Regions from separate parts of the Calidifontibacter terrae genome, predicted to be linked through region 2. Evidence: predicted binding sites of a transcription regulator. Region 2 holds the regulator's gene; the other holds the start of a gene.
What was found. Region 2 encodes LexA, which represses DNA repair genes until DNA is damaged. Its sites were predicted from a motif close to TCGAACANNTGTTCGA; they were not measured.
Positions count from the first base shown of each region.

Region 1 (3,351 bases), on a different contig from region 2:
CCTGGCCGGCTGGTGTAGCTGCGACCGGTGGGAGTTGTCCAGGTTTCGATTCCGTTGGGGTGCAGGGTGATTCGCCACGCGGCATGTTTGGCGCGATGGTGTCGACGGCAGAGGCAGTGCAGGTTTGCCAGGGTTGTTCGACCGGCTGGCCACGGGGTGACGTGGTCGATGTCGGTGTAGCGGGCCGGGCGGCTGCAGCCAGGGTGGCGGCAGGTTCGGTCTCGAGCTCTCACTTTGTCGCGGAGCGATTCGCGGGGCCGGTAGGCGGCGACATCGCTGCTGCTACTGGTTCTGCGATTGGTGCTCGTGTCCTTGGTGAAGTCGTCGAGGGTACGGACGCGGACTCTGACCTTGGTGCCTGGCAAGGCTGTCAAAAGGCGGGTCAGCGCGCCGAGGGACAGGGCACCGGTGTGGTGGAACGCGAGGGCGTCGGGCTGAGAGAGGGAGCTGGCGAGTTCGGGTGTTGATCTGAACTCGGCGGGTAGCCCGGCCTCCACTCGCGGCTCAGTCCGAGGCTGGCCGGCACTGTCTTCGTGGCCAGTCTCATCACGGTCGTATGCGTGGCCACCTTCGTCGCCGTTGTCTTCGTGGCAGCCGCTATCCCTGCTGGGGACGACGATGTCGAGGTTGGCATGGAGGGTGACGTTGCGCATGGCGAGCTCGAAGAGGGCGTCGGTGCGGTGTTGACCGAGGAGTCGGTCCGAGTCATCGGCTCTGTCGCGACTGTTGCTGTCGACCGCGCCGGCGTGGGTATGCAGGTTGTGGGCATGTTCTTCGATAGCGGCCATCAGGGCGGTGGCACGTTCGGTGTCCAGGATTGCGGTGAGTAGCGACAAGCCGGGGTCGGGGATCGGGTCGAGCCACACGCCCTCTTTTTGGGCGGTGGTCTTTTTCGCGGTGCTCCGGGCGGCGGCTGCTTCGTGTTTGGTCACGAGGGTTCGGGTGGAGCGGCCGGCTTCGCGACGGGTGGTGTGGTGGATGCCGCGGCGCAGGACTGCGTCTTGAACGGTTTCGCAGGTGTCGGGATGGGCGTCTTGGAGTTCCCGGGCGATCGCGGCGACGGTGTCGAGGTTGATCGGGGCTGCTGCGGCACGGCCGGTCACGTTTCGAGCCTTCGCTCGGCACCGGCGACTCTGACTCGCGGCGACAGTGTGGTCGCCGTTCTCGTCATTGTCGCCAAGTGGCCGGGGTCCCTGGTGGGCGACTTCGTCGAGGAGGTTAGGGGTGCGGGTCCGCATCCAGGCAGCTTCTTCGATGAGTCGGGCAGCTTGGTAGGGACCGAGGCCGAGGGCGGGACCGAGGTAGGAGTCGGCCCATGGGGAGATGTGGTCGGCGGGATGTTCGATGAAATCGGAGGGCGCCATCGCGGGGGTGCCGGCAGGCGGGTCGTAGGCGGCGAAGCGTGCGGCGGCCAGGGTTCTGATGGCGCCGGAGATCTGCATGATGCGATGGGCGGAGACGGTTGCTTGTTCGTAGCGGGCCCATTGCGCGACCCCGGACCGGTCATCACCGCTGGCACCAAAAACACCGGCACCATCAACCCTCGCGGCGTCACTGTCGAGGTCATCGGCTCCCACAAGCTCACCCGCGGCCCGGCCGTCCAGGGCGGCATGCATCAGGGCTGGAATGGGGGCGGGGGACCAGTAGTCGTCCCCAGTGTCTTCGTCGAAGGGGTCGGGGTTCTTGAGGCGGTCGTACAGGCTGGCTTGGAGTAGTTCCATGATCAGCAGGTGGCGGGTGATGGGGTCGATGCTGGGCAGCAGGGTGGGGCTGGTTGCGGCGTCGACGGCTTCGGCGACGCCGTCTTCGTGCAGGACGTTTCGCAGGAATTCCTTGGCAGCCCGGATGGGCGCTTCGGGGTCGGTGTTCCTGCCGTGTTTCATCTCCGTATCGTACACCTGTTCCCATTGAGAAGGAAGAGGTTCATCGGTGAATTTCGTTCGCTCTCAGCGTAATTGGTGATTTCTGAGGTTGTCGGTGGTCGCCGGTAACGTCGACGTTGACTGCCCGAGCAGGCGCCTTGCGATGTCCGACTGGTGAGTGCTTGCTGACGTGTCCAGGAAGGTGATGCATACTGATCAGCGATACGTGCTCCGGGGTCAGTGAAACTCTGAGCCGGCGGTTATAGTCCGCGACCCGCGATCCTCGCAAGAGGTGACCGGTTGACCTGGTGGAATTCCAGGACCGACGGTTAAAGTCCGGATGGGAGGCGCACTATCGATCGATGCTTCGGCGTCGGTCGATGACGCAGGGTTGCCTGCAGGGTCTTGACGTCCTTGCAGGTGTTCGGGATCGATGAACCCGAGCGGCCCTTGGCGTCTGCATCGCCCCCGGTTCACGTCCATGACGGACGACCGGGAGAGGCGATGAACACCATCACCCCCAGCGACACCAGGTGGCTCGATGCTGCCTTGGAGTTGGCCGCACGCGGTCCAATTGTCGATCCGAACCCACGCGTCGGATGCGTCCTTGTTCGCGAGGAGCGGGTTGTCGGTGAAGGTTTCCATCGTGGTGCGGGCACCCCACACGCCGAGGCGATGGCACTGCGCGCGGCTGGTGAATCGGCCCGTGGCGCAACGGCCTACGTCACTCTTGAGCCCTGCTCGCATGTCGGCCGTACGCCCGCCTGCGCCGACGCGCTGATCGCGGCAGGTGTCGAGCGTGTCGTCTTTGCGGCTGCGGATCCCTCGCCTCGGGCGGGGGGAGGCGCCGAGCGGTTGCGCGCTGCGGGTGTATCGGTCGAACGGGCACACCAGGTGGCGGACCGTAGTCGTGCGTTGAACGAGCGTTGGGAGTTTTCGGCGCTGCACGGACGGCCACGCGTGACGTGGAAGTTCGCCGCAACGCTCGATGGACGCAGTGCTGCCGCCGACGGCAGTTCGCGGTGGATCACCGGGGAGGCGGCCCGGGCCGATGCGCACCGCCTACGGGCGAGTGTCGGAGCGATCGTGGTGGGGACCGGCACTGCGATTGCCGACAACCCGGCATTGACTGTTCGGGTCGCGGGTCCGGAAGTTTCGACACGCCGCTCGTCCCTCGCGGCGGCTCAACCAACGTCCCTCGCGGCGGCTCAACCAACGTCCCTCGCGGCGGCTCAACCAACGTCTCTCGCGGCGGCTCAACCAACGGGCAGTGCGGCGAGTCCGCTTCGCGTCGTCGTCGGACTCCGCGACCTCCCCGCCGGCGCGCAATTGCTCGACGGTCGAGTCGAAACGATCCACCTGCGTACCCATGACCCGCGTGAAGTCCTTGATGAACTGCACCGCCGCGAGATTCGGGACGTCCTGCTCGAGGGCGGACCGACCCTGGCCGCAGCGTTCCTGGCGGCCGGGCTCGTCGACCGGGTGATTG
Region 1 is NZ_BAAGZF010000015.1:66,433-69,783, forward strand. Features, by position in the region: gene ACYU98_RS15175 (HNH endonuclease signature motif containing protein) at 1-1,883, opposite strand, end outside; FMN riboswitch at 2,086-2,218, shown strand; gene ribD (bifunctional diaminohydroxyphosphoribosylaminopyrimidine deaminase/5-amino-6-(5-phosphoribosylamino)uracil reductase RibD) at 2,367-3,351, shown strand, end outside.
Region 1: a site for LexA is predicted at 1,891-1,906, ahead of ACYU98_RS15175 (HNH endonuclease signature motif containing protein). Genes of this name have one in related genera too.

Region 2 (3,351 bases):
GAGCCCTCGCGCGCGAATGCCCTCCTCGACCTCCTGCGCCAACAACGCCAACTGGTCCTCGCTGACCGGCCGGCCCTGGCAGGCCTTGCGCACGCCAACGAGCACCTTCTGCCGCGAGAACGGCTCGCTGGCACCGGAGCGCTTGACCACGGTCAGGCCTGCCGTTTCGACAGTCGAGAACCGCTTGCCACACTCGGGACATTGCCGACGACGCTTGATCGAGGTGCCGTCTTCGCTGGTGCGGCTGTCGACGACTCGCGAGTCGTCATTGCGGCAGAACGGGCAGTGCACGGGTGGCTCCTCTCGAGGCTGAGCAACCGGACACGGGCACGCAAATGCCCGAGCCGGAAGGGATGGTCAGGATCGCTCTGTAGTAGGTCGATCTGTTGATAACCGGTGGAGAAGTCGTGGACAACGTGGGGACCACATGTGGGCGACTTACATCGGTGTAACTACTAGATATAGGGATACTAGGCCGATCCGACCCCACATGCAACAGCTCGGCGAGTCGCGTTTCGAGGCGATCGACCGCCCTGGCAATAGGCCCCGGAAACACGGCTCACGACCAGGGCAGATGCTGAAAATGACGCGATCGGACGACCGCCCGAGGCGTGTCGTCCGATCGCATAAGACCGCTCCTGCTGCCTATCGCGGCAGCAGCAGGTGTTGCCCGGCGTGGACCTGCAGGGAGTTCAAACCGTTGGCCAACTGCACTTTCACCACGGCCTGACTGATCGGCAACGAGGGGTAGGCGCGGTGGGCCACGTCAGAGAGTGTTTGGCCCGTCTCGACGGTGACCCCCGCGGTCGCGGCCGCGGGTCCGGCCATCGCGCGAGCTACCCCGAAACCTGCCATCAGCACGGCCACGAGGCCGACCAGGACGAGCATCCGACGGCCTCGCACGGTCAACCGGATGCCACCGTCACGACCATCGAAGCGCCCGGCACTCGCGTGGGACTCGGTAAGTGGCGGCACCAGCTTCAGATGACGCCGCGGCCGACGCGTTGAGGGCGCCATTGCCGGCGTCGACATCGGCTGAGCAAGGTGAGTCACAGCACTCATCGGTTCCTCCATCCCCGACACCCAAGGGTGTCTCCAGGTGCAAGTGCCGTTCGCACAGGTGTGCGATCGGACGTCTGTACGATTTATAGCACGAATGTTCGAATTGGGCGAGACACGCGTCGTACACATGTTTGAAAGACTGGGTCCGACGGCATACGCTCGATTCATGCTTCGCAGCTAACTACCGACCACCGACAACATCGGTTCGGCGGCCGGCGAACGACAGCTGTAGACGTGCTCCACGAGTGACCAGACACACCGCGAACCACCAGACGGGACGACCACGACATGGCGAAGATTCACCACCTGCCCGACGGCGACGGCGGGGCCGAACTCACCACCCGTCAACGCAAGGTGTTGGAGGTCATCCGCAACTCGGTCGAGCGCCGTGGCTACCCGCCGAGCATTCGCGAGATCGGTGAGGCTGTCGGTCTGACCAGCCCGAGTTCAGTGGCCCACCAACTGTCGATGCTCGAACGCAAGGGCTACTTGCGACGTGACCCGAACCGGCCGCGCGCGATGGAGGTCATCAGCGCCGAGAGCGATGCCGACCGTCGGGATCGTCGAGGCGACGCGGGCCTTCCGGATGGCGACGAGGACGCGATCGACGAGACCGGTGTCGGCGATCAGCGCCCGGCGGCCACGTACGTTCCGGTCGTGGGTCGGATCGCCGCTGGTGGACCGATTCTGGCCGAAGAGGTAGTCGAAGACGTGTTCCCGCTCCCCCGACAGATCGTCGGCGAAGGTGACCTGTTCCTGCTGAAGGTGGTTGGCGACTCGATGATCGACGCCGCGATCTGTGATGGCGACTGGGTCGTGGTCCGCCAGCAGCCGACCGCCGACAACGGCGACATCGTGGCCGCGATGCTCGACAACGAGGCAACCGTCAAGACCTTCAAGCGCCAGAGCGGCAAGGTTTGGCTCATGCCGCACAACCCCGCCTATGACCCGATCGACGGCGACGACGCCGTCATCCTGGGCAAGGTCACCGCGGTTCTGCGACGCGTCTGATCGGGCTGGCGGGACCCGTCAGCGGGTTCCCTCAGTTGGTCGCCGCAACTGGCCGGGCCGGCAGGTGGGTGGCCAGATCGACCATCACCTGCTGCAGGTCGCGATGCACATGCGCAGTGGCGAGGTCTTCTGCTCGTGACCATCCGGTATTGACCAACACGACTGGGATGTCACGTCTGACGGCATGCCTCGCGAAGCGGTAGCCCGACATGACCCCGAGTGATGACCCGATCACGACCACCGTTGTGGCCGCCTCAACCAGCGCGAAACACTGCTCGACAAGCGCCCTCGGCACCGATTCCCCGAACATCACGACGTGTGGCTTCAGCAGGTCACTGCCGCACATCGGACAGCTGACCAGACGCAACTGCGCGTCCCACCTCCCGTCTAGCTCGACGTCACCGTCCGGTCGCAACGGCGCGTTGCGTGCGTCACCGACGGCCGCCTCGAAACCCGGATTCAGCCGTTCGATCTCCTGTTGCATCCACTCCCGGGCGACGGTCGTACGGCAGCGCAGACAAATCACTTCGTCCAGCCGTCCGTGCAACTCGATCACCGCGCGGCTGCCCGCGACCCGCGCCAACCCGTCAACGTTCTGGGTGATGGTGTGATCGATGAATCCCCGGTGTTCCAAGTCGGCGAGCGCTGCGTGGGCGCTGGTGGGCGATGCGGCGCTGAACCGGGCCCATCCGGCATAAGACCGCGCCCAGTAGCGACGCCGAGCCTCGACCGTGGCGCGAAACTCCGAGACGGTCATCGGTTGCACGCGGCGTACGCCGTCGGCTCCGCGGTAGTCCGGCAGCCCGGATGCGGTCGACAAACCCGCTCCGGTCAGCGCTAATACACCGCCCAGAGCGACTCGTTCGCGCAGCAAGTCCTCCGCTGCGGGTTCAGTTCCTTGCCCGTCTTCAAGGGCGCTGTTGGTCATCGTGGGGTGCTGGCTCATATCGCTTTGTAGGCTAGACCCCATGATCGACGCTGCTGGACTCCGAGTGATACGTGCCATCGCCGATGAGGGCAGCTTCACCGCCGCTGCATCGGCCCTCGGCTACTCCCAGCCGGCGATCTCGCAGATGGTCCGCCGGCTCGAAGAACGGCTCGGCACACCGCTGGTCGAGCGGATGGGTCGCAACGTCCGGCTCACCGAAGCGGGCGAGGTGCTTTCCCGGCACGCCACGAGTGTGCTCAGCGCCATCAGCGCCGCTGAGTCCGAGGTCGCCGCGATTGCCGGACTGCAGTCAGGCAGGGTGCGACTGATGGCCTTCCCGTCATCGTCCT
Region 2 is NZ_BAAGZF010000006.1:256,991-260,341, forward strand. Features, by position in the region: gene nrdR (transcriptional regulator NrdR) at 1-291, opposite strand, end outside; gene ACYU98_RS09420 (LysM peptidoglycan-binding domain-containing protein) at 646-1,062, opposite strand; gene lexA (transcriptional repressor LexA) at 1,351-2,073, shown strand; gene ACYU98_RS09430 (Sir2 family NAD-dependent protein deacetylase) at 2,105-3,019, opposite strand; gene ACYU98_RS09435 (LysR family transcriptional regulator) at 3,042-3,351, shown strand, end outside.